Linked DNA regions of Variovorax paradoxus. The protein of the gene in region 1 interacts with the protein of each later gene in a pairwise test. Links are inferred from orthologs where the notes say so. Each region holds a gene or a part of one and is shown on either strand. Other genes may lie near its edges.

What was found.
Region 2: the proteins of QFZ42_RS12445 (region 1) and QFZ42_RS08385 interact in binary tests that used the Escherichia coli proteins (3 or more experiments, as listed by UniProt). The link is inferred for Variovorax paradoxus from one-to-one orthologs.

What each region holds. Positions count from the first base shown.
Region 1 is NZ_JAUSXG010000001.1:2,650,710-2,665,199, forward strand. The notes cover bases 5,735-8,678. They hold QFZ42_RS12445 (ABC-F family ATP-binding cassette domain-containing protein), read left to right. Parts: upstream 5,735-6,166; coding sequence 6,167-8,191; downstream 8,192-8,678. Other genes in these bases: prmB (50S ribosomal protein L3 N(5)-glutamine methyltransferase), read left to right, coding at 5,735-6,017; QFZ42_RS12450 (hypothetical protein), read left to right, coding at 8,214-8,678; QFZ42_RS12455 (hypothetical protein), read right to left, coding at 8,668-8,678. In the rest of the region: QFZ42_RS12415 (LysE family translocator), read left to right, coding at 1-530; dapC (succinyldiaminopimelate transaminase), read left to right, coding at 565-1,785; dapD (2,3,4,5-tetrahydropyridine-2,6-dicarboxylate N-succinyltransferase), read left to right, coding at 1,830-2,663; QFZ42_RS12430 (PilT/PilU family type 4a pilus ATPase), read left to right, coding at 2,722-3,870; dapE (succinyl-diaminopimelate desuccinylase), read left to right, coding at 3,899-5,074; more of prmB, read left to right, coding at 5,136-5,734; more of QFZ42_RS12450, read left to right, coding at 8,679-8,717; more of QFZ42_RS12455, read right to left, coding at 8,679-8,943; QFZ42_RS12460 (helix-turn-helix domain-containing protein), read left to right, coding at 9,012-9,728; QFZ42_RS12465 (amidohydrolase family protein), read left to right, coding at 10,000-10,872; QFZ42_RS12470 (LysR substrate-binding domain-containing protein), read left to right, coding at 10,917-11,846; QFZ42_RS12475 (tripartite tricarboxylate transporter substrate binding protein), read right to left, coding at 11,862-12,839; QFZ42_RS12480 (porin), read right to left, coding at 12,878-13,912; QFZ42_RS12485 (substrate-binding domain-containing protein), read right to left, coding at 14,058-14,490. UniProt on the Escherichia coli protein: Genetic data indicate it may be involved in ribosome assembly or function.
Region 2 is NZ_JAUSXG010000001.1:1,806,811-1,821,752, forward strand. The notes cover bases 5,356-8,751. They hold QFZ42_RS08385 (2-oxoglutarate dehydrogenase E1 component), read left to right. Parts: upstream 5,356-5,674; coding sequence 5,675-8,551; downstream 8,552-8,751. Other genes in these bases: QFZ42_RS08380 (propionate--CoA ligase), read left to right, coding at 5,356-5,494; odhB (2-oxoglutarate dehydrogenase complex dihydrolipoyllysine-residue succinyltransferase), read left to right, coding at 8,607-8,751. Also shown: QFZ42_RS08360 (C40 family peptidase), read right to left, coding at 1-554; QFZ42_RS08365 (PQQ-dependent sugar dehydrogenase), read left to right, coding at 868-1,917; QFZ42_RS08370 (alpha/beta fold hydrolase), read right to left, coding at 1,927-2,736; QFZ42_RS08375 (isochorismatase family protein), read left to right, coding at 2,812-3,414; more of QFZ42_RS08380, read left to right, coding at 3,542-5,355; more of odhB, read left to right, coding at 8,752-9,869; lpdA (dihydrolipoyl dehydrogenase), read left to right, coding at 9,883-11,313; cell division protein ZapE, read left to right, coding at 11,318-12,418; QFZ42_RS08405 (hypothetical protein), read left to right, coding at 12,415-13,089; QFZ42_RS08410 (PP2C family protein-serine/threonine phosphatase), read right to left, coding at 13,117-13,887; QFZ42_RS08415 (DUF465 domain-containing protein), read left to right, coding at 13,994-14,197; QFZ42_RS08420 (ATP-dependent DNA helicase), read left to right, coding at 14,194-14,942. UniProt on the Escherichia coli protein: E1 component of the 2-oxoglutarate dehydrogenase (OGDH) complex which catalyzes the decarboxylation of 2-oxoglutarate, the first step in the conversion of 2-oxoglutarate to succinyl-CoA and CO(2).

The DNA.
Region 1 (14,490 bases):
TGCCGGGCATCCTGGGGGCCGTGCTGTCCGACTTCGTGCTGGTCGGCGCGGTGGCGCTGGGCCTGGGCGCGCTGCTGGCCGCCTCGGAGTTCTGGTTCTCCATGCTCAAGTGGGTGGGCGCCGTGTACCTCGCCTGGCTGGGCATTCGCATGCTGCGCTCCAAGGGCGGCAGCTTCGACGCGCCGCGCGCCGATGCTGGCGAGCCCGTTGCGGGCATGCCCAAGGAAGGCCGCAAGGTTTTTCTCAAGTCGTTCCTGGTCGCGGTGACCAACCCCAAGGGCTACCTGTTCTGCTCGGCGCTGATGCCGCAGTTCATCGACCCGGCGGCCGCCCAAGGCATGCAGTACGCCATCATCTCCGTGCTGTTCGCGTCGCTCGATGCAGCCGTCATGCTGGTCTATGCCTTCGTCGGCGCGCGGGCAATGCGACTGCTGACAGCCGCCGCCGCCCGCTGGATCGACCGCACCTGCGGCGCGATGCTGCTGGCGCTGGCCGGCTCGCTGGCGTTCTACCGGCGCAGCGGGACCTGAGCGGCCGGCGACCTGTCGCCGATAATCGCTCTCCATGAATCCCCTGCTTTCCAAGCTTCAGCCCTACCCCTTCGAGCGGCTGCGGCTCTTGTTCGAGGGCGTCACGCCCAACCCCGATTTCGCGCCCGTCAGCCTGGGCATCGGCGAGCCCAAGCACGCCACGCCCGAGTTCATCAAGGAGGCGCTGGCGGCCAGCATGGCCACGCTGGCGGCCTACCCCGCCACGGCCGGCAACCTGAAGCTGCGCACCGCTTTTACCGATTGGCTGCAGCGCCGCTACGCACTGCGACTGGATCCGGCCACGCAGGTGCTGCCGGTCAACGGCTCGCGCGAGGCGCTGTTCTCATTGGCGCAAACGGTGGTCGACGCCAGCAAATCCCCCGCGCCGATCGTGGTTTCGCCCAATCCGTTCTATCAAATCTACGAAGGCGCGGCCCTGCTCTCGGGCGCCGAGCCGTACTACGTGCCGAGCGTGCCGTCGCGCAATTTCGCGGTCGACTGGGACAGCGTGCCAAAGGCCGTCTGGGAACGCACGCAACTGGTGTTCGTCTGCTCGCCCGGCAACCCGACCGGCGCCGTGATGGCGCAGGACGAATGGAAGAAACTCTTTGCGTTGTCCGATCGCTTCGGTTTCGTGATTGCGGCCGACGAGTGCTACAGCGAGATCTACTTCCGCGAGGAGCCTCCGCTCAGCGGGCTGGAAGCCGCCGCCAAGCTGGGCCGAAGCGACTTCAGGAACCTGATTGCGCTCACCTCGCTGTCCAAGCGCAGCAATGTGCCGGGCCTGCGCAGCGGTTTCGTGGCGGGCGACGCCGCCATCATCAAGAGCTTTCTGCTCTACCGCACCTACCACGGCAGCGCCATGAGCGGCACCGTGGCCGCCGCCAGCATCGCGGCCTGGGGCGATGAAACCCACGTGATCGAGAACCGCGCCAAGTACCGCGCCAAGTTCGCCGCCGTGACGCCCCTGCTCGAACCGGTGCTCGACGTGCGCCTGCCCGATGCCAGCTTCTACCTCTGGGCGGGGGTGCCCGAAGTGTGGGCTGGCGACGACGAATCCTTCGCCCGCGCGCTCTACGCTCAATACAATGTTACGGTTTTGCCGGGGAGCTATCTGGCGCGCGACACGGCGCACAGCCCCAACCCCGGCCGCGGACGGATTCGCATGGCGCTGGTGGCCGAAACGGCCGAATGCGTGGAAGCCGCCGAACGCATCGTCCGCTTCGTCCGATCCGGCGCAAAAGGCCAGCGCTGAACCGCTGCTTTTCCGGCCCCTATTTTTTACCCGAGACTCTCTCCATGACCCAGCAACTGCAACAGATCATCGACGCCGCGTGGGAAGACCGCGCCAATGTCTCGCCCACCGCCGCCTCGGCCGAAGTGCGCGACGCCGTCGAGCATGTGATTTCCGAACTCAACAACGGCAAGCTGCGCGTTGCCACGCGCGAAAGCGTCGGCAAGTGGACGGTGCACCAGTGGATCAAGAAGGCCGTGCTGCTGTCGTTCCGCCTGAAGGACAACGAGCAGATCCAGGCCGGCTCGCTGGGCTTCTATGACAAGGTGCCGACCAAGTTCTCGCACCTGTCGGCCGGCGAGCTGAAGGAATCGGGCGTTCGCATCGTGCCCCCGGCCGTCGCACGCCGCGGCAGCTACATCGCCAAGGGCGCGATCCTCATGCCCTCCTACGTGAACATCGGCGCCTATGTGGGCGAAGGCACCATGGTCGACACCTGGGCCACCGTGGGTTCGTGCGCGCAGATCGGCGCCAACGTGCACCTCTCGGGCGGCGTCGGCATCGGCGGCGTGCTCGAGCCGCTGCAGGCCGGCCCGACCATCATCGAAGACAACTGCTTCATCGGCGCCCGCTCGGAAGTGGTCGAAGGCGTGGTGATCGAGGAAAACTCCGTGCTCGGCATGGGCGTGTACATCGGCCAGAGCACCCCGATCTTCAACCGCGACACCGGAGAGACCTTGTTCGGCCGCGTGCCGTCCGGCAGTGTCGTCATCAGCGGCAACCTGCCCAAGAAGACCAAGTCGGGCCAGGACTACAGCACCTACGCGGCGATCATCGTCAAGACGGTCGATGCGCAAACGCGCTCCAAGACCAGCCTGAACGACCTGCTGCGCGACTGATCGACAGGCCCCTGCCTTTGTCCCGTTAGAAAACAACAGCACCCGAGGAGAGAGACCGATGAACATGATGGAGCGAATTCTTCGTTTGATGGCCGAGCGCAAGGCCTCCGACATCTACCTCTCGGCCCACTCCCCGGTGCTGATCCGCATGAACGGCACCTGCGTGCCGATCAACGCGCAGGTGCTTCCCGCCACCGCGCCGCTCGCGCTGCTGGCCGAAGTGGTGCCCGAAGCCCGCATCCAGGAACTGGAAAGAACGGGCGAACTCAACATGGCCGTGATGCTCGAGGGCGCCGGCAACTACCGCATCAGCGCCATGCGCCAGCGCGGCAGCTATGCGGTGGTGGTGCGGCACATCGCCTCGACCATTCCGAGCTTTGCCGACCTGAACCTGCCCGACATTCTCAAGACGCTGATCATGGAGAAGCGCGGCCTGATCCTGATGGTCGGCGCCACCGGCGCGGGCAAGACCACCACGCTGGCTTCGATGCTCGACTACCGCAACGAGCACGCCACGGGCCACATCCTCACGGTGGAAGAACCCATCGAGTTCACCTACACCAACAAGAAGTCGCTGGTGAACCAGCGCGACGTGGGCAGCGACACCGAGTCGCTGCAGGTTGCGCTCAAGAACGCGCTGCGCCAGGCGCCCGACGTGATCCAGATCGGCGAAATCCGCGACCGCGAAACCATGACCGCGGCCATTGCCTATGCGCAATCGGGCCACCTGTGCGTCGCCACGCTGCATGCCAACAACAGCTACCGCGCGCTCAACCGCATCCTGAGCTTCTTCCCGGTCGAGGTGCGCCCCACGCTGCTGGGCGACCTGGGCTCGGCCCTGCGCGCCGTCGTGTCGCAGCGGCTGCTGCGCACGCCCACCGGCGGCCGCGTGCCGGCGCTCGAGGTCATGCTCAACACGGCCCTGGTGGCCGAGCTGATCGAAAAAGGCGATTTCTCCGCGGTCAAGGAAGCCATGGAGCAGTCGATGGCCGAAGGCTCGCAGACCTTCGAGGAAGACATTGCCCGGCTCATCACCGAAGAGCGCGTGACGCGCGAAGAAGGCTTGGCCCAGTCCGACTCGCCGACCAACCTGATGTGGCGGCTGCAAAACCGCGCCGCGCCCAAGCCGAAGGTGGACGACCGCCACCTGACGGACCAGGTCGACGAGCCCACCTTCACCGACATCACGCTCGACGTGAAGTTCTGACCGACCCAGCCCCCTGGCTTTTTATCTGATGTCCCGTACGCTCCAGCTCGCCGAACAACTCATCTCGCGCCCCTCCGTCACTCCCGAGGACGCGGGTTGCCAGCAGATCATCGGCGAACGGCTGGCGCCACTGGGCTTCACGCTCGAAACCATCGAGAGCGGTCCGGACGACTTTCGTGTGACCAACCTGTGGGCGGTGCGCCGCCCCGCAGGCGCCGCGGCAACCAAGACGCTGGTGTTTGCAGGCCACACCGACGTGGTGCCCACCGGCCCGATCGAGCAATGGACCAGCCATCCGTTCACGCCCACGCACCGGGGCGGCAAGCTCTACGGCCGCGGCGCGTGCGACATGAAGGCCTCGGTTGCCGCCTTCGTGGTGTCGATCGAAGAGTTCCTCAAGGCCACGCCCGACCCGAAGCTCACGCTCGCGCTGCTGCTCACCAGCGATGAAGAAGGCCCGGGTGTCGACGGCACCGTCATCGTCTGCAACGCACTGGCCGCGCGCGGCGAAGTCATCGACTATTGCATCGTCGGCGAGCCCACCGCCGTCCAGCGCTGCGGCGACATGATCAAGAACGGCCGCCGCGGCACCATGAGCGGCAAGCTCACGGTCAACGGCGTGCAAGGGCACATCGCCTATCCGCACCTCGCCAACAACCCCGTGCACTCGGTGGCGCCTGCGCTGGCCGAACTCGTGACCATCAACGCGGCCGGCGGCTGGGACGCGGGCAGTGCCTGGTTCCAGCCGACCAGCTGGCAGATCAGCAATTTTCACTCGGGCACCGGCGCGAGCAACGTGATTCCGGGTAGCGCGGTCATCGATTTCAACTTCCGCTTCTCAACCGAATCGACGCCCGAGTCATTGCAAAAGCGCGTGCATGCGGTGCTCGATGCACACGGCGTCGACTACTCGCTGGCCTGGACCATCGGCGGCCTGCCCTTTCTCACGACACCGGGCGAACTGGTGGCGTCGGTGCAGGCGGCCATTGCCGATGAAACCGGCATCGCCACCGAGCTCTCGACCAGCGGCGGCACCAGCGACGCGCGCTTCATCGCCAAGATCTGCAAGCAGGTGGTCGAGCTCGGCCCGGTCAACGCCAGCATCCACAAGATCGACGAACACATCGACGTGGCCGAGATCGAGACGCTGAAGAACATCTACAAGCGCACGCTGGAGCGGCTCGAAGCGTCGCTGGCCCGATGAGCGCCGCGCCGGGCCGCCCCAAGCAAGCTCGCACCGCAGCGCGAAGCGCGGAGGTTATTCAATGAGCACGGTCATCGAACTGATCGAAGCCGGCGCCAAGCGGCTGGAAGAAGCCGGCGTCGCGTTCGGCCACGGCACCGCCAACGCGTTCGACGAAGCGGCATGGCTCGTGCTGTGGCGCCTGAAGCTGCCGCTCGACGACATCGATGCGGCGGCCGATACACCCGTTTCGCCGGCCGACGCCGACAAGGTCGCAGCACTGCTGGACGAGCGCATCGCCACCCGCAAGCCTGCGGCGTATCTCACCAAGGAAGCCTGGCTGCAGGGCGTGCCGTTCTACGTGGACGAGCGCGCCATCGTGCCGCGCAGTTTCATCGCCGAGCTGATTGCCGACGGCAGCATCGACTACTGGCTCGGCGAGCACACGCAGCGCGTGCTCGACCTGTGCACCGGCAATGGCAGCCTCGCCGTGCTCGCGGCCATGACCTATCCGGACATCACGGTGGATGCCGCCGATCTGTCGACCCCGGCGCTCGAGGTGGCCGCGATCAACGTCACCCGGCACCAGCTGGACGCCCGCGTCAGGCTCATCGAATCCGACGGCCTGGCCAACCTGCCCGGCCCCTACGACCTGGTGCTGTGCAACCCGCCCTACGTGAACAGCGCGAGCATGGCCGCGCTGCCCGCCGAATACCTCGCCGAGCCCGAACTGGCGCTGGCCGGCGGCGCCGACGGCATGGACTTCGTCCGCCGGTTATTCGCCGATGCGCCTTCCCGCATGAGCGAGCAGGCGGTGCTGGTGCTTGAAATCGGCAATGAGCGCGACCACTTCGAGGCCGCCTTCCCGCAGCTCGAAGTCGTGTGGCTGGAAACCTCCGCAGGCGAAGACCAGGTCTTGCTCGTGACCCGAACCGCACTGCTCGCGGGCGCCGGCGCGCGTTAGCTGCGACCGCCCAGTCCTTTCTCCCCTTCCGCCGCTTTCTCGCAGCCAAGGCTGCGGCGCTCCTTTTATCGGGGCGGCGTCCCCATTTGCCCCTTCGCGCCAAGCCGCCACGGGCCGGGCGGGATAATCGCCCCTACGGTTCCTATTTCATGATTACTCTCAAAAACGTCATTCTTCGCCGCAGCGCCAAGGTTCTGCTCGACGGCGCCACCGTCACCATCAACCCCGGGGAAAAGGTCGGCCTCGTGGGCCGCAACGGCGCCGGCAAGTCGACCCTGTTCGCGCTCTTCAACGGCTCGCTGCACGAAGACGGCGGCGACTTCTACGTGCCCAAGCAATGGCGCATGGCGCAGGTGGCGCAGGACATGCCAGAAACCGAGGAATCGGCCACCGACTTCGTGGTCGGCGGCGACACCCGACTCGCCGAACTGCGCGCCACGCTCGCGGCCATCGAGGCTGCCTATGCCGAGAACCCCGATGACCCGGACATTGGCATGGAACTGGCCCACGCCTACACCGACCTGGCCGATGCCGGCGAGCACGACGCCGTGCCGCGAGCACAGGCGCTGGTCCTCGGCCTCGGCTTCAAGTCGCACGAGCTCGACGAGCCGGTCAACAGCTTCTCGGGCGGCTGGCGCATGCGCCTGCAGCTGGCCCGCGCGCTGATGTGCCCGAGCGACCTGCTGCTGCTCGACGAACCCACCAACCACCTGGACCTGGACGCGCTCGTCTGGCTCGAAGCCTGGCTGCAGAAGTACGCCGGCACCATGATCGTCATCAGCCACGACCGCGAGTTTCTCGACGCCGTGACCGACGTGACGCTGCACATCGCCAACGCCCAGCTCACGCGCTACGGCGGCAACTACAGCAAGTTCGAAGACATGCGCGCCCTGCAGATGGAGCAGCAGCAGGTCGCGTTCTCCAAGCAGCAGGACAAGATCGCCCACCTGCAGAAGTTCATCGACCGCTTCAAGGCCAAGGCCAGCAAGGCCAAGCAGGCGCAAAGCCGGGTCAAGGCGCTGGAGCGCATGGAACGGGTCGCGCCGCTGCTGGCCGAGGCCGACTTCACCTTCGAGTTCAAGGAGCCGGGCAACATCCCGAACCCGATGCTCTCGATCGGCAACGCGAGCTTCGGCTACGAGATCGAGAACGAAGAACCCAAGACCATCCTGCGCGGCGTGAGCCGCTCGGTGCTGGCGGGCCAACGCATCGGCATCCTGGGCGCCAACGGCCAGGGCAAGTCGACGCTGGTGAAGACCATCGCGCGCGAAATGGGCGCGCTGGCCGGCGAAGTCACGGAGGGCAAGGGCCTCAACATCGGCTACTTCGCGCAGCAGGAACTCGACGTTCTGCGACCGCAGGACAACCCGCTCGAACACATGGTGCGCATGGCGCGCGAGCTGGGCAGCAACGTCAAGGAAGCGACCGGCGAGCAGGCGCTGCGCGGCTTCCTCGGCAGCTTCAACTTCAGCGGCGACATGGTGAAGCAGCCCGTGGGCACCATGAGCGGCGGCGAAAAAGCCCGCCTCGTGCTCGCGATGATGGTCTGGCAGCGGCCCAACCTGCTGCTGCTCGACGAGCCCACCAACCACCTGGACCTTGCCACGCGCGAGGCCCTGGCCGTGGCGCTCAATGAATTCGAAGGCACGCTGATGCTCGTGAGCCACGACCGTGCGCTGCTGCGCTCGGTGTGCGACGAGTTCTGGCTCGTCGGCCGCGGCGTGGTCGCCGACTTCGACGGCGACCTCGACGACTACCAGCGCTACCTGCTCGACGAAGCCAAGCGGCTGCGCGAAGAAGCCAAGATCGCCGTGCGCGAGGCGGCCAACGCAGCCGCGCCTGTTGCAGTTGCAGCCGTGCCTGCGCCCGCCCCTGCGTCCAGCGAACCCGCGACCGCGAACAAGAACCCGCAGCAGCGCAAGCAGGATGCCCAGGGCCGCCAGCAACGCAGCGACCAGGCCAAGCCGATCAAGCGCGAGATCGCGCAAATCGACGAACGCCTGGCCGCGGCCGGCACCGAACGCACCGCGCTCGAGGCACGCCTGGCCCAGCCCCTTCCGCCCGCCGAGATTGCCGATGCGGGCAAGCGGCTGAAAGCCCTCAACGATGAAATCGGCCGCCTCGAAGAGCGCTGGCTGGCCCTGTCGGACCAGCTCGAGGCCTTGGCGGCCTGAACCCGCAAAGGAGACATGCCGCATGCCGTCCGCCATCGAACTGGCCCGGGGTGACGAAAAGCTGATTGCGGCGGTCCACCGCAGCCGCCGGCTGATCGGACGCAAGGCGCTGATGGCCGCGGCCGCCAGTGCCATTCCGCTTCCCGGCATCGACTGGGCGGCCGATGCGGCCCTGCTCTCGCGGCTGGTGCCGCAGATCAGCGCCGAGTTCGGCCTTTCGGTCACGCAGGTGGAAAAGCTCGCGCCGCACCAGCGCGAGCGCATCCAGAAGGCAGCCACCACGGTCGGCGCGTTGCTGGTCGGCCGGCTCGTGACGCGCGATTTGCTGATCAGGCTCGCCCGGCACGCCGGCGTGAAGCTCACGGCCAAGCAGGCGGCCAAGTACGTGCCGATTGCCGGGCAGATCGTTTCCGCCGCGCTCGGCTATGCAGCCTTGCGCGCCTTGGGCGAACAGCACATCAAGGACTGCGTGCGCGTCAGCGCGACCCTCGCCTTATTGCCTCCCGAACCGCCCGCGCCCGCCTGAACGCGCAGTCGTCGAACAGCGCAATGCTCACGCAGGCGGCGGTCACCAGGCCGGAAATCGCCAAGCCGCCCAGGCCATAGTCGCGCAGGCGAAATCCGTAGAACAGCGCAGCGGCCGACAGCAGCGCCAAGAGCGCGCAGAGCGCGCGGTCGACCCACAGGCCTCCAATCGGCTTTTGCGTCGGCGTTGCGGCCTTCGGCGCCAGCACCAGCTTGCGTGGTTTCATGGCAAATACTCCCTTTCAACTATTCTAAAGTCCAAGTTGAATATTCGCCTGCGCTTAAATCTGCGCCCATGGAGACTATTGCAGCGCGTGCACTGGCAGCACGCAAATACGCCAAGATGACCCAGAAGCAGGCGGAAGCCGCTTCGGGCGTCAAGCAGTCGAACATTTCCAAGATTGAACGCGGCGACACCGGCCGATCGATGGGCCTGCTCGCCCTGGCACGCGCTTATCGCGTCGACCCCAACTGGCTCGACACCGGCGACGGCCCGGCTCCGTGGGACAAGGTGCAGGTACGCCCGGCGCGCGACAACGCCAACGAACCTCCTGGCCCCTACCGGGTCACGCGCACGCCGCCGTCGAGCCCTTCGTTCAGCCCGGGCACGCCCGGCACGGTACCGCTCATTGCCTGGACGCAGGCTGCATCCTGGAACAGCGCCGCGCGGGAAGCGATTCAGGCCGAGCGGTGGATTCCGTGCGTGGCGCATCACAGCGCCGGCAACACCTACGCGCTGCGCGTGCGCGGCGACAGCATGACCGCGCCGAGCGGGCACATGAAGAGCTATCCCGCGGAATCGATCATCTTCGTCGACACGCTGCAAACAACGCCCGCCGATGGCGAACGCGTCATCGCCAGGCTCGAGGCGAGCAACGAGGTCACGTTCAAGGTCTTCAAGGAAGAAGACGGCCGCCGCTGGCTGCTGCCGTTGAACCCCAAGCACGAGCCCATCCGCATGGCATTCACCGTGCTTGGCACCGTCGTCGGCAAGTGGGAAGACGAGGATTGAGGGATCCAGTTTCAAGTCAGGTTGCATGCAGGTTCACAAGACATAGTCAAGGCTCTTTCTCCCTGTGGCCTGCACCCTCTCTGATCCTCCCTCCTCCAGCAGGTCACTTTCCAGCCCGCCCTAGCGCGGGCTGTTTTTTTGCTCCGATGCACCCGTCTCGCGCCATGCCGAAACACGCTAGCTGCTAGCGCGTTTTTGCACTCGCCGCGTGCTCGAATTTTGCGCAAGATACGGCGCTATGCAAACAGGACGCACCGCGATCGCCAGCACCATGGACAAGGACTGGCTTTGTTTTCACCCCGCGCCATCGAAGCCGCGCTTCACTCCGCCGCCGGGTGCGGTGGACGCGCACTGCCACGTCTTCGGTCCCGCTGCCGCGTTCCCTTATGCGCCGGAACGCAAATACACGCCGTGCGACGCGTCGAAGGAACAGCTGTTCGCGCTGCGCGATCTGCTGGGCTTCGAGCGCAACGTGATCGTGCAGGCGACCTGCCACGGCAACGACAACCGCGCCCTGCTCGACGCCATTGCGCATGCCGACGGGCGCGCGCGCGGCGTGGCCTCGGTCGCGCCGGGCGTGAGCGACGCCGAACTTCGCCTCTTGCACGAAGCCGGCGTGCGCGGCGTGCGCTTCAACTTTCTCAAGCGGCTGGCCGACTTCACGCCGCGCGAGGTGCTGATGAACATCGCCGAGCGCATTGCGCCGCTGGGCTGGCACGTGGTCGTGTATTTCGAAGCGCAGGACCTGCCCGAACTGTGGGACTTCTTCACCCGCTTGCCGACCACCGTGGTGGTCGACCACATGGGCCGGCCCGACGTGCGCCAGCCGGTCGACGGACCGCAGTTCGAGCGCTTCGTGCGGCTGTTGCGCGAGCATTCGAATGTCTGGTCGAAGGTGAGCTGCCCCGAGCGCCTGTCGCTCTCCGGTCCGCCCGCTTACGACGACGTCGTTCCTTTCGCGCGCCGCCTGGTCGAGGAGTTTCCGGACCGCGTGCTGTGGGGCAGCGACTGGCCGCATCCCAACCTCAAGACGCACATGCCCGACGACGGCACGCTGGTCGACATGATTCCCCGCATCGCGCCGACGGAAGAACTTCAGCGCAAGTTGCTGGTGGACAACCCGATGCGGCTGTACTGGGCATAGCGTCCGAGGTGCCTAAGGCGCGGGCAGCCCCTAGACTCCGCTCCATGGATCTCAAGCAGCTGGAGTACTTCGTTCACGTCGCCGAGCTGGGGAGCTTCACCCGGGCTTCGATCGTGATCGACGTCGCACAGCCCGCGCTCAGCCGGCAGGTGCGCCAGCTCGAAGTGGAGCTGAGACAAAACCTTCTGACACGCAACGGCCGCGGCGTGACTCTCACCGACGCAGGCAAGCTGCTGCTGGACCACGCCAGGGGCATCCTGCATCAGATCGAACGCGCCAAGGAAGACCTCGGCCTGTTGCGCGGTGCGCTGGCCGGCCGCGTTGCGGTCGGGTTGCCGCCCAGCATCGCGAAGCGCATCGCCGTGCCTTTGACCCGCGCCTTCCGCCAGCAGCTTCCCGATGCCAGCCTGTCGATCACCGAAGCGCTTTCAAGCGCTCTGCAGGAATCGGTGACCGCCGGCCGCATCGACCTGGCGCTGCTCTACAACCCGGCACCTTCCGCGGACATCGACAGCGTCGTCATCCTGGAAGAAGACCTGTACCTGGTCGGGCCGGCGCAGCCCGGCGGCAAGACCGGCGAAGCGGTTTCGTTGCGCGACGTGGCTTCGGCGCCGCTCGTGATCCCGACAAAGCCCAATTCGATTCGCATGCTGGTCGAAGCGGAGATGGCGAACATCGGATGCCGGCCCTCCATCTCGATGGAGATCGACGGGGTTGCAGCCATCCTCGACCTGGTGATCGAAGGCATGGGACTGGCTGTGCTGTCTTCGAACGCCATTCTTACCGCGCCCCGTCCGGAGGCTTTTGCCATCCGCCGGATCGAGAGCCCGCCGCTGCGCAGCCGGCTCGCCCTTGCGCTGAGCTCTCAACGGCCGACCACCCTCACCCAGCAAGCCGTGCTCACGCTGATCCGCGAGGTGGTGACCCAGACGATGAGCAACCCACCGTCGCCCGCCAGGCCCGGCACCACCTGACGGCCGGCCGGACGCTCACTGCTTCGGAATGCCGGCCAGGCGAATCACCTCGGACCAGCGCTGGATCTCGTCCCGCAGAAGGTCCGCCTGCTGCTGCGCGGTGCTCCCCTGCGCCTCGACGCCGAGCTGGCGCAGCCGCTCCTTGACCTCCGGCGCGGCGAGTGCTGCGTTGGCCTCCTTGTTGAGCCGGGCAATGACAGCGGGCGGCGTCTTCGCCGGCACCGCAAGCGCATTCCAGGACGCCACCCTGAAGTTGGGCGTGCCGCTTTCCGCGACGGTCGGCGTGTCGGGCAGCGCGAACGACCGCTTCGCGCCCATGACCGCGAGCGGCCGCACCGACTTTCCGCTGATCTGGCCGAGGATGGGCGCGAGGATTTCCACGCCGGCATCGATCTGCCCACCACGCAGCGCGGTGATCAACGCGGGCGATCCGTTGAAAGGAACCACCTGCGCATCGATGCCGGTGCTGCGCTTGAACAGCTCGGCCGCGAGATGCTGCGTGCTGCCCATGTTGATCGTCCCGATGTTCACCGTGCCGGGGTGCGCCTTCGCATGGGCCAGGAGCTCCTGCAGCGTCTTGAACCTGGAATCTGCGGCGGTCACGACGGCCATGTCGAAATAACCGAGCGTCGAGACCGGCGCGAAGTCCTTGACCGTGTCGAACGGCAGGTGCTTGAACAGCCCCACGCTCACGGCATTGCCGTTGGACATCAGCAGAACGGTCAGCCCGTCAGGCGGCGCCTTGGCCACGGTGTCGGACGCGACCACGCCCCCTGCGCCCGGCTTGTTGTCCACGATGATGCTTTGCCCCATGGACTCCGACATCTTCTGCGCCACGGTCCGCGCCGTGAGATCGGCCACGCCGCCGGGGCCGAAGGGCACCACCAGGCGAATCGGTTTCGTCGACGCCGGCTGTGCGTTGGCGCTGGCGCAGAGGGCGAGCGCAGCCAGGGCAAGCGCGGAGTGCCGGGTCATTTTCAGGAGAGTGTTCATGGGATTCGATTCACTGTAAGACAAGCGTTCAGGAACTCTCAGAAGCGGTGCCGCACGCCGAGCGCCAGGTTTCCTCGCCGGTCGAAGCCCGTGAGCTTGTCCGAGAGGTAGACCGCATAGAGGTCGGTGCGCTTGGAAAGATAGTGGTCATAGCCGAGCGCCGATGTGGTCCGGCGGGAATCCGTGAGCGGCATGTCTCGACGCGTGCTCGCGACAGACGCCATGAGCCGGCCTGCGCCAACGGGCACCGCGAAGCCGAGCTGCGTCGTCCGCGTCTGGGTGCGGATGTCGGGCGTGTCGGTGTGAAAGTATTGGCCGTAGACCTTCACCACATTGAAGTCGTACGAGAGTCCGGCCATCTGGGCTTTCTGGCTCGTGACCGGGGCCGCGAGGCCCGGGCCCACGTCGGCCTCCTGCGCGGAAATCGCCGCAGCGAACGGGCCGTTCGCGTAGTTGAGCGTCAGGTTCAGGTTGTGCCGGCCGGGCCGGTTCGTGACCTCGCCGAAGCCATACGACGCAGAAGCACGAAAGCCCGTCACCTCGGGCGACGTGTACTGAACCGTGTTGTCCCAGACGCTGTCCCCCAGCACCGCGCGGTTGTAGCCCGTGTTCCAGACCTGCAGCATCACCGGGCTCAGATTGGCGGACGCGAGAAACGGATTGAAGTTGCCGGTTGCCGCATAGAGCGCGTTGGTCTGCCGCCCCACGCTCAATTGGCCGAAGGCGCCGCCGAGCCCCACGTAGGAGTTACGCGAGAAGTAAGGGTCGGCGGATGTCCGGCCGAAGGTGCCGGTATCGGCTTGAATGAAGCTTTCCAGCGCGAAGAAGGTCTGCAGCCCGCCTCCCAGGTCTTCGGTGCCCCGAACACCCCAGTAGGAGGTCGTCATGCCGCCGCTGTTCAGCACCTTGGTGCGGCCAGACTGATCGCTTCGGCGCAGCGAACCCACATACTGGTCGAGCACGCCGTAGATGCTCACGCTGTCCGCCGAGGCGCTTTGCGCGAATGCGGGGCAAGAGCCGAGCGAAGCCGTTGCAAGGCCCGCAGCCAGGCAGGCGCGAGTGCGCATATCCATTTTTTGTCTCCAGATCTATTTGTTCGAAGCGCCGGTGCTCGCCGTGGCACCGGTGCTTCGAACTATCTCAACTCGCCTCGCGGCTCGCTATCTGGGCCGGACACTTTTAGATATGTCGCCGCGGCATACCTGAGCGCGCTATGCGCTACCCCTGGGCGGCGCGATCTTGTCGCCGTCGGCTCGCGGCGGCGGCTTTCCTGACAGGTGCCACGCGAAGCGATTCGAACGCCTCCGTCAGCGACAGCACGCGGCCGCAGTTCACCGCCTGGTAGCCCGGCAGCCGGTTCACGGCGTCCTGGTACGCGTCGCTCTGCAGGATGTCCAGCATCCGCTGCACGATGGGCGCGGCCAGCGAGCGCTCGTCGCACAGCAGGAAGTAGCGCTCCACCTGGTTGGAGATGAAGTCCAGCTTGAACTGGCGCGCCGGCGTTTCAACGCCGTAGCCCGCGTCGGCCATGCCGCTGGCCACGAAGGCCGCCACCGCGGCATGCGTGAACTCGCATTGCTCGTAGCCCTTGATCGATTCCGGCGCGATGCCCTGCTCTCGCAATTGAAGATCGAACAGGTAGCGCGTGCCC
Region 2 (14,942 bases), 840 kb from region 1 along the record:
GCGGCCTTGACCTCGTCATTGGGTGCGCCACCAAGCACGCGGCGCGCCCCATCGAACCTGCGGCTCCAGTAGCTGCCGTTCATGTCTTCCACCCGCACCTGGGCGCCTGTGCGCGGCGAATGGATGAACTTGCCTTCGCCGACGTAGATGCCGACATGGCTGAAGGCACGGCGCATGGTGTTGAAGAAAACGAGATCACCAGGCTTGAGCTGGCTGCGGTCGATCTTCTCGGTGGCGGCTGCCTGCTCTTCGGCGCGGCGCGGAAGCAGGTGGCCGACCGTCTGGTTGTACATGGCGCGAACGAAGCCGCTGCAATCGAAGCCGGACTCCGCCGAGTTGCCGCCGCGGCGGTAGGGCACGCCGAGGAAGCCGATGGCAGTGACCACCAGGTCGGAAGTTCGTTCGGTGACGGTTTGACGGACCTGCTGGAGTTGCCCGATCAGACCCTTGTCGGCAAGCAAGCGAGCCAGTTCGTCATCGGTTCGGTCCTGTTGAGGAGCGGCCTGGACGGCGACGGCAAACAGGAGGGAAGCGGGTAGGACGAAAAAACGCATGGCGCGTAGGATATTGATGACGCACGGTTATGTCAACCTCATCCGAATTGCCGAATGTATCTGCAAATGGTTGATTTAGTTGATATTTTTCGATTTAGCCCAAGAAAAAATGTAACGGTGGACCTTTATGAACCATAAGCGATTGCCTGCGAATGGACATCCATCCGCAGGGTGAATCGGCAAACGGGCTGGATCTCGGCGCTATTTCCAGCCAAGATGCCTCCAACTCTCCGGAAAAGACATGAACCTGCGAATCCGAGCGAACTTCCGTCTTGCATGTGGTGTTGCCGGCCTGGTGTTCGGCAGCGTTGCAATGGCGCAAACGCGTTCCGAAACCATTTCGTCCGGCCTCGAGAACCCTTGGGGGCTGACCTTTCTGCCGGGCGGCCGTTTCGTGGTGACCGAGCGACCGGGTCGTTTGCGGGTGATCGCTGCGGATGGAAAGATCGGCGCGCCGGTCTCCGGACTGCCCGCCATCGCGGCAGGCGGCCAGGGCGGCTTGCTCGACGTGCTGGCCGATTCGGCCTTCGAAAAGAACCGCACGCTGTATTTCTGCTTTTCCGAACCCGAGGCCGGGGGCTCCGCCAACGGCACTGCGCTGGCTCGCGCGCAGCTCTCCGAAGACGGTGCGAGGCTGGAGAACCTGCGGATCATCTTCAGCCAGCAGCCCAAGGTGGCCAGCCGCAATCACTTCGGCTGCCGCATCGTCGAGGCGCGCGATGGCAATCTGTTTCTCACGCTGGGTGACCGGTTCAGCCGCAAGGAAGATGCGCAGAAGCTCGATAGCCATCTGGGGAAGGTCGTGCGCATCGCCAAGGATGGCACCGTGCCCAAGGACAACCCGTTCGTCGGCAAGGCGGGTGCGCTGCCCGAAATCTGGAGTTACGGCCATCGCAATGGCCAGGGCGCGGCGCTTGCGCCCGACGGCCGTTTCTGGATGACGGAGCATGGTCCGCAAGGCGGCGACGAAATCAATGTCCCGCAGGCCGGCCGCAACTACGGCTGGCCGGTGATTACCTATGGTGAGAACTATGGCGGCGGCAAGATCGGCGACGGCATCACGGCCAAGGAGGGCATGGAGCAGCCGCTGCACTATTGGGTGCCGTCGATTGCCCCGTCGGGCATGGCCTTTCTGAGCAGCGACCGCTATGGCGCGGGGTGGAAGGGCAATCTGTTCGTTGGATCGCTCAAGTTCGGCTATCTCGACCGTATCGAGTTGAAGGACGGCAAGGTTGTCGCCGAGCACAAGCTGCTGGCCGACGGCAGGGCACGCATTCGCGATGTGAAGCAGGGCCCCGACGGTTGGCTGTACGTGCTGACCGACGAATCCGAGGGCAAGCTGCTGCGCCTGCGGCCGAACTGAGTTCGCTCTTCAGCCGGGGCAGCCCGGCAGAGGTAGCGTGGGCAGCATGCGGCGCCAGAGCCGCATCCACTCGGGCCAGTCATGGCCGCCTTCGGTCGTGAACACACGGTCTGCGGGCAGCGCCGCCGCCAGCAGCCGATGGCTGAAGGCAAAGCGGTCGTCGAGGCCGTAGCCCAGGTAGAGCGGCGGGCGCGCACCGAAGGTGGCGGTGGTGCCGACATAACCGCGCAGCCATTGCCACAGCTGGGTCTCGTTCGGCGTTCGCAAGTCGCTGCCAGGCGGGTCGCCCAGCGGCCCGGTCCAGCGGGCCAGGCCTCCCGCATTGGCGATGTCCAGGCTGAGCGCGCGTTCTCCGAGATAGGGCGCGATGGCGACGAGGCCGGCCAACTCGCCGGGGCGGGTTTGCGCATAGAGCAGCCCGCCGAAACCCCCGACCGAGATGCCGGCGATCCAGATCGACTTGTAGCCCCTGCTGCGTGCCGGCGCCATCACGTCCGCGCTCAGGCGGTCGAGGATGGTCTTGTCGTTGTAGTAACCCAGGTGCGCATCGACCCGCATCACGTCCACCGCGAGCCTGTTGTCGTTCAGTGCCGTGATGAAACCCTCGCGCGTGAATTCGTCCGGGTGCGAATGCGCGCCGGGCAGCAGCACCAGCAGCGTGTCGGCGTTCGATGTGCAGGTGCTCTTTTCGAGCGTGCTTTCCAGCGGTGCCTTGGCCGTGCGCAGGCCGCCGCAGCCGGCGACCAGAAGCGCCGCGCACAGGCTCAGGGCCGGGAAATGGCGCCCGGCCGGCGGGTGCCGCGTCGAAAAGATCCGCATCCGCCGGAGTCTAGATGCACGGCTTTTCGGTGGTACGGTCTAGCTCAATCAATTTTCATCTGAAAGAATCAGTTCATGCTGCTCGACGCCTCGCAATCCCAACTCGTGCTGGTCGACTACCAGGCGCGGCTGATGCCTGCGATCTTCGAGGCCGATGCCGTGGCGCAGAACGCCGTGCGCCTGGGCAAGATGGCGCGCCTGTTCGAAGTGCCGGTCTGGGGCACCGAGCACAACCCGTCGAAGCTCGGCGAGACCGTGCCCGACATTCGTGCGCTGTACAAGCGAACCTTGCCCAAGATGCATTTCAGCGGCATGGAGGAAGGCCTTGGCGAGTGGCTGCGCGTGCCGCCCAAGGCACCGCAGGGCAACGCCCGCAGCCTGCCGAAGCACCTGCAGAAGCCCGCCGCCGCGGCCGAAGAGCGCAACACCATCGTGATTGCCGGCTGCGAGGCGCACGTGTGCCTGCTGCAGACCGCACTCGATCTCCTGGAAGACGAATTCGAGGTGTGGGTGGTGACCGACGCCTGCAGCTCCCGCGCCGAGCGCAACCGCGACGCTGCCTTCGACCGGCTGGCCGGCGCCGGCGCCGAGCTGGTGACCACCGAGATGGTCGGCTTCGAATGGCTGCGCACGGCCGAGCACCCCGCGTTCGACGAGTTGCTGAAGATCGTTCGATAGGGTATTGCAACCAGGCCCCTGGGCGAGGCCGGAGCCGGACTGACGCGGGCGAAACCTGATTGTCCGGCCCGTCAGCTTGCTGCAAAATCGATCTCCATAATTATGAATTCAGTTTTGGGCGGCGCTGATCGCCGGGGCTGATTTCCATAACAAGGAGACATCGCAGATGAGCCGCTATGAAGAGTTCTATCGCCAATCGGTCGATGCGCCCGAGGCATTCTGGGCCGAGCAGGCCCGGCTGATCGATTGGCAGACGCCGCCGGCTCAAGTGCTGGATGCCAGCCGGCCGCCATTTGCCCGCTGGTTCGTGGATGGCACCACCAATCTGTGCCACAACGCCGTGGACCGGCATCTGGCCGCGCGCGGCGATCAAGCGGCGCTGATCTTTGTCTCGACCGAAACCGGCACTGAAAAAACCTACAGCTTCCGCGAACTCCATGCCGAGGTACAGCGCACCGCGGCCAGTCTGATCGAGCTGGGCGTCGGGAAGGGCGACCGCGTGCTCATCTATATGCCGATGATTCCGGAGGCCGCATTCGCGATGCTGGCCTGCGCGCGGATCGGCGCGATCCATTGCGTGGTCTTCGGCGGTTTTGCGAGCGGCTCGCTGGCCACGCGCATCGAGGATGCCGAGCCCAAGGTGGTGGTGAGCGCCGATGCCGGCTCGCGCGGCGGCAAGGTCATTGCGTACAAGCCCTTGCTCGACGAGGCCATCCGGCTTTCGAAGCACAAGCCGCCGGCGGTGCTCCTGACCGACCGCGGCCTGGCGCCGATGGCGCTGACCGCGGGCCGCGACCACCTGGCTGCCGAGTTGAGCCGGAAGCACCTCGACACCGAAGTGCCTTGCGCCTGGCTGGCCGCGACCGACATCAGCTACACCATCTACACGAGCGGCACCACCGGCAAGCCCAAGGGCGTGCAGCGCGATGTAGGCGGCTATGCGGTGGCGCTGGCCGCCAGCATGCAGCACATCTTCGGCGGACGGCCCGGCGAAACCTATTTCTCGACCAGCGACATCGGCTGGGTGGTGGGCCACAGCTACATCGTCTACGGGCCGCTGATTGCCGGCATGGCCACCCTGATGTATGAGGGCCTGCCCACGCAAGGCCTCGACAAGCAGCCCGACGGCGGTATCTGGTGGCGCCTGGTCGAGAAGTACAAGGTGACGGTGATGTTCAGCGCACCCACGGCCGTGCGCGTGCTCAAGAAGCAGGATCCGGCGCTGCTCAGGAAATACGACCTGTCGAGCCTGCGCGCGCTGTTCCTGGCGGGCGAGCCGCTCGACGAGCCCACCGCGCGCTGGATCGGCGAGGGGCTGGGCGTGCCGATCATCGACAACTACTGGCAGACCGAATCGGGCTGGCCGATCATCACCATTGCCAATGGCGTCGAGAGCAAGCCCAGCAAATTCGGCAGCCCCGGCGTGCCGATGTACGGCTTTCGCGTGAAGATCCTGCACGAAGCCACGGGCGAGGAGCTGACAGGCGCCAACGAGAAGGGCGTGGTCGTGATCGAGGGCCCGACGCCGCCGGGCTTCATGCAAACGGTGTGGAAGGACGATGCGCGCTTCGTCGATACCTACTGGAAGACCGTGCCCGGCAAGATGGTCTATTCGACCTTCGACTGGGGTATTCGCGACGAGGACGGCTACTTCTACATCCTCGGCCGTACCGACGATGTCATCAACGTGGCGGGCCACCGCCTCGGTACGCGCGAGATCGAAGAATGCATCTCAGGCCACGCCGGCGTGGCCGAGGTGGCGGTCGTCGGCGTGGCGGATGCGCTCAAGGGCCAGGTCGCAATGGCCTTCGTCGTGCCCAGGGACGGCGGGGCAGTCATCGACGCCGATATGGCGCTGAAGCTGGAGGGCGAGATCATGAAAGTCGTGGCCGACCAGCTCGGCGCACTGGCGCGGCCGGTGCGCGTTCGCTTCGTGAACGGGCTGCCCAAGACCCGCAGCGGCAAGTTGCTGCGACGCGCCATCCAGGCCGTGTGCGAGCAGCGGGATCCGGGCGACCTGACCACCCTCGACGACCCCGCCACGCTGCAGCAGATCAAACAGTTACTTTCTTCCGCCTGAATGAGCAAGGGGCAATCTTGCGATGTGGCGCCGAGCCGTCATATGTTCGACGTGGCACAATGCCAAGGTACTCAGGCCCTTCCCCAGCCACAGTCGCATCCGCCAACCGGTTCAGCCGTGTCGCGGAAGGTTTTCTTAACCAGCTAGTGCTTCCTTCAGGGAAGCGAAGGTCAGCGGAACATGAGCGATTCTTCTACGCCCTCGGCGTACACCGCCTATCAGGGCAACACCTACCTCTTCGGCGGCAATGCGCCCTATGTCGAGGAGATGTACGAAAACTACCTTGCCAACCCGGGCAGCGTGCCTGACAACTGGCGCTCGTATTTCGATGCGCTGCAGAACGTCCCCGCGGTCGACGGCTCCAACACCCGTGACGTGCCGCACCAGCCCGTCATCAACGCCTTTGCCGAACGCGCCAAACAGGGCACGACCAAGGTGGTTCAGGCCAGCGGCGCCGATTCCGAGCTCGGCCGCAAGCGCACCGCCGTCCAGCAGCTGATTGCCGCCTACCGCAACGTCGGCGCCCGCTGGGCCGACCTCGACCCCCTGAAGCGCGCCGAGCGCCCGGCCATTCCGGAACTCGAGCCCTCGTTCTACGGCTTCACCGATGCCGATCTCGAGACGGTGTTCAACACCAGCAACACCTTCTTCGGCAAGGAGACCATGTCGCTGCGCGACCTGCTCAATGCCTTGCGTGAAACGTACTGCGGCACCATCGGCGTCGAGTACATGTACACCACCGACCAGAACCACAAGCGCTGGTGGCAGCAGAAGATCGAAAGCGCGCGCACCAACCCGCAGCTGACGGCCGAACAGAAAAAGCACGTGCTGAACCGCCTCACCGCGGCCGAAGGCCTCGAGCGCTTCCTGCACACCAAGTACGTCGGCCAGAAGCGCTTCTCGCTCGAAGGCGGCGAGAGCTTCATCGTCTCGATGGACGAACTCATCAACCAGGCCGGCATCAAGGGCGTGCAGGAAATCGTGATCGGCATGGCCCACCGCGGCCGCCTGAACGTGCTGGTCAACTCGCTGGGCAAGTTGCCGGCCGACCTGTTCGCCGAGTTCGACCACACCGCCCCCGAAGACCTGCCGAGCGGCGACGTCAAGTACCACCAGGGCTTCAGCTCGGACGTGACCACCCCCGGCGGCCCGGTGCACCTGAGCCTGGCGTTCAACCCCTCGCACCTCGAAATTGTGAACCCCGTGGTCGAAGGCTCCGTGCGCTCGCGCATGGACCGCCGCGCCGACCCGCAGGGCAAGCAGGTGCTGCCCGTGCTCGTGCACGGCGACGCGGCCTTCGCAGGCCAGGGCGTCGTCATGGAAACGCTGGCGCTGGCCGAAACGCGCGGCTACTTCACGGGCGGCACGGTTCACATCGTCATCAACAACCAGATCGGTTTCACCACCAGCGACCCGCGCGACAGCCGCTCGACGCTGTACTGCTCGGACATCGTCAAGATGATCGAAGCACCGGTGCTGCACGTGAACGGCGACGACCCCGAAGCCGTGGTGCTCGCCACCCAGCTCGCCCTTGAATTCCGCATGGAGTTCCAGAAAGACGTGGTGGTCGACATCGTCTGCTTCCGCAAGCTGGGCCATAACGAGCAGGACACCCCTTCGCTCACCCAGCCGCTGATGTACAAGAAGATCGCCCAGCACCCCGGCACGCGCAAGCTGTACGCGGACAAGCTGGCGACGCAGGGTCTCGGCGACACGCTCGGCGACGACATGGTCAAGGCGCAGCGCGCCGCCTTCGACGAAGGCAAGAACACCATCGACCCGGTGCTCACCAACTTCAAGAGCAAGTACGCGGTCGACTGGAGCCCCTACCTCAACAAGAAGTGGACCGACGCCGGCGACACCGCCATTCCGTCCAGCGAGTGGAAGCGCCTGGCCGAGAAGATCACCACGGTGCCGGCCGGCTTCACGGTGCACCCGCTCGTGAAGAAGGTGCTGGACGACCGCGCCGCCATGGGCCGCGGCGACGTGAACGTCGACTGGGGCATGGGCGAGCACATGGCCTTTGCCTCGCTGGTGGCCAGCGGCTATCCGGTCCGCCTGTCGGGCGAAGACTCGGGCCGTGGCACGTTCACGCACCGCCACGCCGTGCTGCACGACCAGAACCGCGAGAAGTTCGACACCGGCACCTTCACGCCGCTGCAGAACGTGGCTGAAAACCAGGCGCCGTTCGTCGTCATCGACTCCATCCTGTCGGAAGAAGCCGTGCTCGCGTTCGAATACGGCTACGCCTCGAACGACCCGAACACGCTCGTCATCTGGGAAGCCCAGTTCGGCGACTTCGTGAACGGTGCGCAAGTGGTGATCGACCAGTTCATCGCTTCGGGCGAAGTGAAGTGGGGCCGCGTCAACGGCCTGACCATGATGCTGCCGCACGGCTACGAGGGCCAAGGCCCCGAGCACAGCTCGGCACGCCTGGAGCGCTTCATGCAGCTGAGCGCCGACGCCAACATGCAAGTGGTGCAGCCGACCACCGCCAGCCAGATCTTCCACGTGCTGCGTCGCCAGATGGTGCGCAACCTGCGCAAGCCGCTGATCATCCTCACGCCGAAGTCGCTGCTGCGCAACAAGGATGCGACCTCGCCGCTGTCCGAGTTCACCAAGGGCAGCTTCCAGACGGTCATTCCGGACAGCAAGGGTCTGAAGGCCGAGAAGGTCAAGCGACTGGTCGCCTGCTCGGGCAAGGTCTACTACGACCTGTTCAAGAAGCGCGAGGAGCGTGGCGACGAAGACGTGGCCATCATCCGCGTCGAGCAGCTCTATCCGTTCCCGCACAAGGCGTTTGCCGCCGAGGTCAAGAAGTACCCCAACCTCGTCGACGTGGTCTGGTGTCAGGACGAACCGCAGAACCAGGGCGCCTGGTTCTTCGTGCAGCACTACATCCACGAAAACATGCAGGAAGGCCAGAAGCTCGGCTACTCCGGCCGCGCCGCTTCGGCGTCGCCGGCGGTGGGCTACTCGCACCTGCACCAGGAACAGCAGAAGGCGCTCGTCGATGGCGCGTTTGGCAAGCTCAAGGGCTTCGTGCTGACCAAGTAATCAAAAGCCTCTTTTCACACGAACACCCTCAAGAACAAAACGGAGCACACTCCAAATGTCTATCGTAGAAGTCAAAGTCCCCCAGCTTTCCGAATCCGTGGCCGAAGCCACCATGCTCACCTGGAAGAAGAAAGCCGGCGAAGCCGTCGCCGTCGATGAAATCCTGATCGAGATCGAAACCGACAAGGTCGTGCTGGAAGTGCCGGCGCCCTCGGCCGGCGTGCTGGCCGAAATCGTGCAGCCCGATGGCGCCACCGTGGTGGCCGAGCAGCTGATCGCCAGGATCGACACCGAAGGCAAGGGCGCGGCCGCCGCACCTGCAGCAGCATCCGCTGCCGCCCCGGCGGCCGCCGCAGCACCTGCACCGGCCGCTGCTGCTGCCGCCACCGGCGGTTCGAAGTCGGACGTCGCCATGCCCGCCGCCGCCAAGCTGCTGGCCGACAACAACCTCAAGACCGGCGACGTGGCCGGCACCGGCAAGGACGGCCGCGTCACCAAGGGCGACGTGCTCGGCGCCGTGGCCTCGGGTGCCAAGCCCGCGCCCACCGTGGCCGCCCCGGCTGCCAAGCCTGCACTGCCGCAAGTCGCCGCGCCCGCCCGCGCGGCCGACCTGGGTGAACGCCCCGAGCAGCGCGTGCCGATGAGCCGCCTGCGCGCCCGCATTGCCGAGCGCCTGTTGCAATCGCAATCGACCAACGCCATCCTGACGACGTTCAACGAAGTGAACATGGCGCCCGTCATGGAACTGCGCAAGCGCTTCCAGGACAGCTTCACCAAGGAACACGGCGTGAAGCTCGGCTTCATGAGCTTCTTCGTGAAGGCCGCGGTGCATGCGCTGAAGAAGTACCCGGTGATCAACGCCTCGGTCGACGGCAACGACATCCTGTACCACGGCTATTTCGACATCGGCATTGCCGTCGGTTCGCCGCGCGGCCTGGTGGTGCCCATCCTGCGCAACGCCGACCAGATGAGCTTTGCCGACATCGAGAAGAAGATCGCCGAATACGGCAAGAAGGCGCAAGACGGCAAGCTGGGCATCGAAGAGATGACCGGCGGCACGTTCTCCATCTCGAACGGCGGCACCTTCGGCTCGATGCTCTCGACCCCGATCATCAACCCGCCCCAGTCCGCGATTCTCGGCGTGCACGCCACCAAGGACCGCGCCGTGGTCGAGAACGGCCAGATCGTCGTCCGCCCGATGAACTATCTCGCCATGAGCTACGACCACCGCATCATCGACGGCCGCGAAGCCGTGCTGGGCCTGGTCGCCATGAAGGAAGCGCTGGAAGATCCGTCGCGCCTCCTGTTCGACATCTGAGGAGACTGATCAGATGGCAAACAAACAATTCGACGTCATCGTCATCGGCGGCGGCCCCGGCGGCTACATCGCCGCCATTCGCGCCGCGCAACTCGGCTTCAACGTCGCCTGTATCGACGAGTGGAAGAACGGCAAGGGCGGCCCCGCACCGGGCGGCACCTGCACCAACGTGGGCTGCATTCCGTCGAAGGCGCTGCTGCAATCGTCGGAGCACTTCGAGCAGGCCGGCCACCACTTTGCCGACCACGGCATCAAGGTGGAGGGCCTTGGCCTGGACATCGACAAGATGCTGGCCCGCAAGGACCAGGTCGTGAAGCAGAACAACGACGGCATCCTGTACCTGTTCAAGAAGAACAAGATCAGCTTCTTCCATGGCCGCGGTTCGTTCGTGAAGACTGACGAAACCGGCTATGAGATCAAGGTGGCGGGTGCTGCCGAAGAATCGATCAGCGGCAAGCACATCATCCTGGCCACGGGCTCCAATGCCCGCGCATTGCCCGGCACGCCGTTCGACGAAGAAAACATCCTCTCGAACGACGGCGCACTGCGTATCGGCGCAGTGCCCAAGAAGCTGGGCCTGATCGGCTCGGGCGTCATCGGCCTCGAGATGGGCTCGGTGTGGCGCCGCCTGGGCGCTGAAGTCACGGTGCTCGAAGCGCTGCCGACCTTCCTCGGCGCGGTCGACGAGCAGATCGCCAAGGAGGCCAAGAAGGCCTTCGACAAGCAGAAGCTCAAGATCGAACTCGGCGTCAAGGTCGGCGAGATCAAGTCGTCGAAGAAGGGCGTGAGCGTTGCCTGGACCAATGCCAAGGGCGAAGCCCAGACGCTCGAAGTCGACAAGCTGATCGTCTCGATCGGCCGCGTGCCCAACACCATCGGCCTGAACGCCGAAGCCGTGGGTCTCAAGCTCGACGAGCGCGGCGCCATTGCCGTGGACGACGACTGCAAGACCAGCCTGCCCAACGTGTGGGCCATCGGCGACGTGGTGCGCGGCCCGATGCTCGCGCACAAGGCCGAGGAAGAGGGCGTTGCCGTGGCGGAGCGCATTGCGGGCCAGCACGGCCACGTCAACTTCAACACCGTGCCGTGGGTGATCTACACCAGCCCCGAGATCGCGTGGGTTGGCCAGACCGAGCAGCAGCTCAAGGCCGCGGGCCGTGCCTACAAGGCCGGCACCTTCCCGTTCCTCGCGAACGGCCGCGCACGCGCGCTGGGCGACACGACCGGCATGGTCAAGTTCCTGGCCGATGCAACGACGGACGAAATTCTCGGCGTGCATATCGTCGGCCCGCAGGCCAGCGAACTGATCTCCGAAGCCGTGGTGGCCATGGAGTTCAAGGCCAGCGCCGAAGACATCGCGCGCATCTGCCATGCGCACCCGTCGCTGTCGGAAGCCACCAAGGAAGCGGCACTTGCCGTGGACAAGCGCACGCTGAACTTCTGACCCATTGACCAGCGTCAAAGAGGCCTACGAGGCGGAACTCGCGGTGCGCGGGTTCCAGAGCGATCCCGCGCAACTGCGCGCCGTCGAGGCGCTGGACCGTTGCGCGCGCGAGTGGGCCGACTACAAGGCCCAGCGCTCCAACGCGCTGAAGAAGTTCATCAACCGGCCGGAGCTCCCGCGCGGCGTCTACATGTATGGCGGCGTCGGGCGGGGCAAGAGCTTCCTGATGGACCTGTTCTTCAACGCCGTGCCGCTGCGGCGCAAGACGCGTCTGCACTTTCACGAGTTCATGCGCGAGGTGCACCGCGAACTGCGCGAGCTGCAGGGCACGGTCAACCCGCTCGATGAGCTGGGGTTGCGGATATCGAAGCGGTACAAGCTGATCTGCTTCGACGAGTTTCACGTGGCGGACATCACCGACGCGATGATTCTTCATCGCCTGCTGGTGTCGCTGTTCGAGAACGGCGTGGGCTTTGTCACCACCTCCAATTTCAAGCCCGACGACCTGTATCCCGGCGGGCTGCATCGCGACCGCATCCTGCCCGCGATCGCGCTGCTGAACGAGAAGCTCGAAGTGCTGAGCGTGGACAACGGCACCGACTACCGGCGCCGCACGCTCGAGCAATTGCGGATGTATCTCACGCCGAACGATGCGGGCGCAGAGAAAGAATTGCGCAAGGCGTTCGACAAGCTGGCCGAGACGGCCGACGAAAACCCGATCCTGCACATCGAGCAGCGCGAGATCCGCGCCAGGCGCAAGGCGGGCGGCGTGGTCTGGTTCGACTTCAAGACGCTGTGCGGCGGGCCCCGCTCGCAAAACGACTATCTTGAAATCGCCAGCCAGTTTCACACCGTGCTGCTGTCCGACGTGCCGCACATGCCGGTTCGCATGGCTTCCGAAGCACGCCGTTTCACGTGGCTGGTCGATGTCTTGTACGACCGCCGCGTCAAGCTCATCATGTCGGCTGAGGTGCCGCCGGAGGCGTTGTACACCGAGGGACCGCTCGCCCATGAGTTTCCGCGAACGGTTTCCAGGTTGACCGAAATGCAATCGAGCGAATTCCTCTCCCTGGAGCGCCGGATCGTCGACACTCGCCTGACATGAAAAATATCGTTTTCGCCGTGCTGATGACCTTGGGCAGCCTGCCGCTGTGGGCGCAGTCCAATGCGGCCGCGGGCACGGCCGACTTCGAAGCCGAACGCAGCCGGCTGGCGGCCGAGCGCGCCGCCATCGACGCGCGCTTCGAGAAGGAGCGCGCGGCCTGCTACCAGAAGTTCGCGGTCGAAGATTGCCTGCGCGACAGCCGCAGGCGTCGCCGCACCGAAACCGACCACATCAAGCGCCAGGAAACGGCCATCAACGACATCGAGCGCCAGCGGCGCGGCGCGGCCGAACTCGAGAAGCTCGATCAGAAGGCCGCCACGCAGCGTCCGCAAGATGCGCCCGAGAAGCAGGACGAGTCCCGCCAGGCCCAGAAGGACCGCGAGCAGCGCGCGGCCGACCATGCGGCGAGCCGTGCCGCCACCGCGGCCGAGGCGGACGCGCGCCGGCGCGAGCTCGAAGCCAAGCAGAGAGCACACGCCGAAGACCAGGCCAAGGCCGCCCAGCGGCGCGCCGAGGCACCCGCGGCCGTCGAACGCTTCGAGAGCAAGCAGCAAAAGGCGGCGGAGCACAGGGCCAGCCGCGAACGGCAGAACGCCGACCGTACCAAGCCGCGCGGGGCGCCTTTGCCGCCTCCGCCGCCGGCATCCCCGGCTTCGTCGCCCACTCGTTGAGCGGATGAGGCCGAGGGCCGGCGGCGCTCAGGCTTCCGCGGGAAGCGCCTCGAGCTTCAGTACCGCGATGGAGATGTTGTCGCCCGTGCCGCGGGCGCGGCGGCGCGCCTCGCTCACGAGGAGTTCCACGGCATCGCGCGGCTGCTCCCCATACAGCACGCTCGCCAGTTCCTCCGGGCTGAAGTAGTGCCAGAGCCCGTCGCTGCAGGCCATCAGCAGGTCGCCGGGCTGCATTGCCGGAATGTAGTGGGGCTCGATCGGCGGTGGGGTCGTTGTCATGCCGAGGCAGCCCAGGAGGATGTTCCCCTTGGGGTGGACATTGGCCTGGGCCTCGCTGATTTCGCCGCGGTCGACGAGCACCTGCACATAGGAGTGGTCGCGCGTGCGCGTGACGAGTTCGCCGTCCTGGAAGTGATAGATGCGGGAGTCGCCCGCGTGAATCCACGCGCAGTCGCCCTTGGGGTTCATCAGAAAGGCGGCCAGCGTGCTGTGCGGCTCCTGCTCGCTCGACAGGGCCGTGAGCTTGATGACCGTGTGCGCATCTTCCAGCAGCTGCCGCAGCACTGCCGTGGAACTGTCGCGATCGGGGTGGTAGCGGGTGAAGAGCTGGCGCGCCGTCATCAGCACCTGGTCGGACGCCTTGCGCCCGCCGCTGCGCCCGCCCATGCCGTCGGCAATGACGCCCAGCATGCAGCCCGGCACGCGCGGATGGCTCATCATCAGCACCTGGTCCTGCTGGTAGGGGCGGTCTCCCTTGTGGAGGCCGGTGGCGGCGGCAAGTCGAAAGCCTAGGGTCATGAGCGCAATGCGCCAACGGCGCGCTTTCTGTCTTCTCGTGAATTCGTGTCAGGACGTATTATCGAGTGAACACGAGAGCGCGCGGAATATGCACGCATCGCCAACGTTGGACTCCAATCTCCACTCCCTTTCCCGCCAATTGATCGAGTTGCGCATCGAACATGCCGACCTTGATGCCACCATCGACCGCTTGGCCGAGGCTTTGCCGCAAGACGAACTCCTGCTGCGGCGCCTGAAGAAGCGCCGCCTCGGGCTGCGCGACCAGATCGTGCGGCTCGAAAACATGCTCGATCCGAGAGAACCCGCGTGACCGACACACTCGAGGACAAGGTGCGCGACGCCTTCGCGCACGGAGGCGTGCTTTCCCGCGCCGCCGAGCAGTTTCGCGAACGCTCGGGGCAAACCGAAATGGCGCTGGCCGTGGCGCGCACCATCGAAGACGGCGGCGTGCTGGTGGTCGAGGCCGGCACCGGCGTCGGCAAGACCTTCTCGTATCTCGTGCCCGCGTTGCTGAGCGGCGAACGCGTGCTGCTGTCGACCGCCACCAAGACCCTGCAGGACCAGCTGTTCGGCCGCGACCTGCCGCGCCTGGTCGAAGCGCTCGAGCTGCCGGTGCGGACGGCGCTGCTCAAGGGCCGCGCAAGCTATCTGTGCCTGCACCGGCTCGACCTGGCGCGCCACGATGCATCGCTGCCCGAACGCGGCAGCCTGCGGAGGCTCGCCAAGATCGAGCAATGGTCCAAGGCCACGCGAACCGGCGACCTGGCCGAGCTGCCGGGGCTGGACGAGCGCTCGCCGCTCATTCCGCTGATCACTTCCACGCGCGAGAACTGCCTGGGTGCGCAGTGCCCGCAGTTCAAGCCCTGCCACGTCAACCTGGCGCGGCGCGAGGCGCTGGCGGCCGACGTGGTGGTGATCAACCATCATCTGTTCTTCGCGGATCTCGCGGTCCGCGAGACCGGCATGGCGGAACTGCTGCCGACCGTGAGCGTGGTGGTGTTCGACGAGGCGCATCAGCTCAATGAAACCGGCGTGCAGTTTCTGGGTGCGCAACT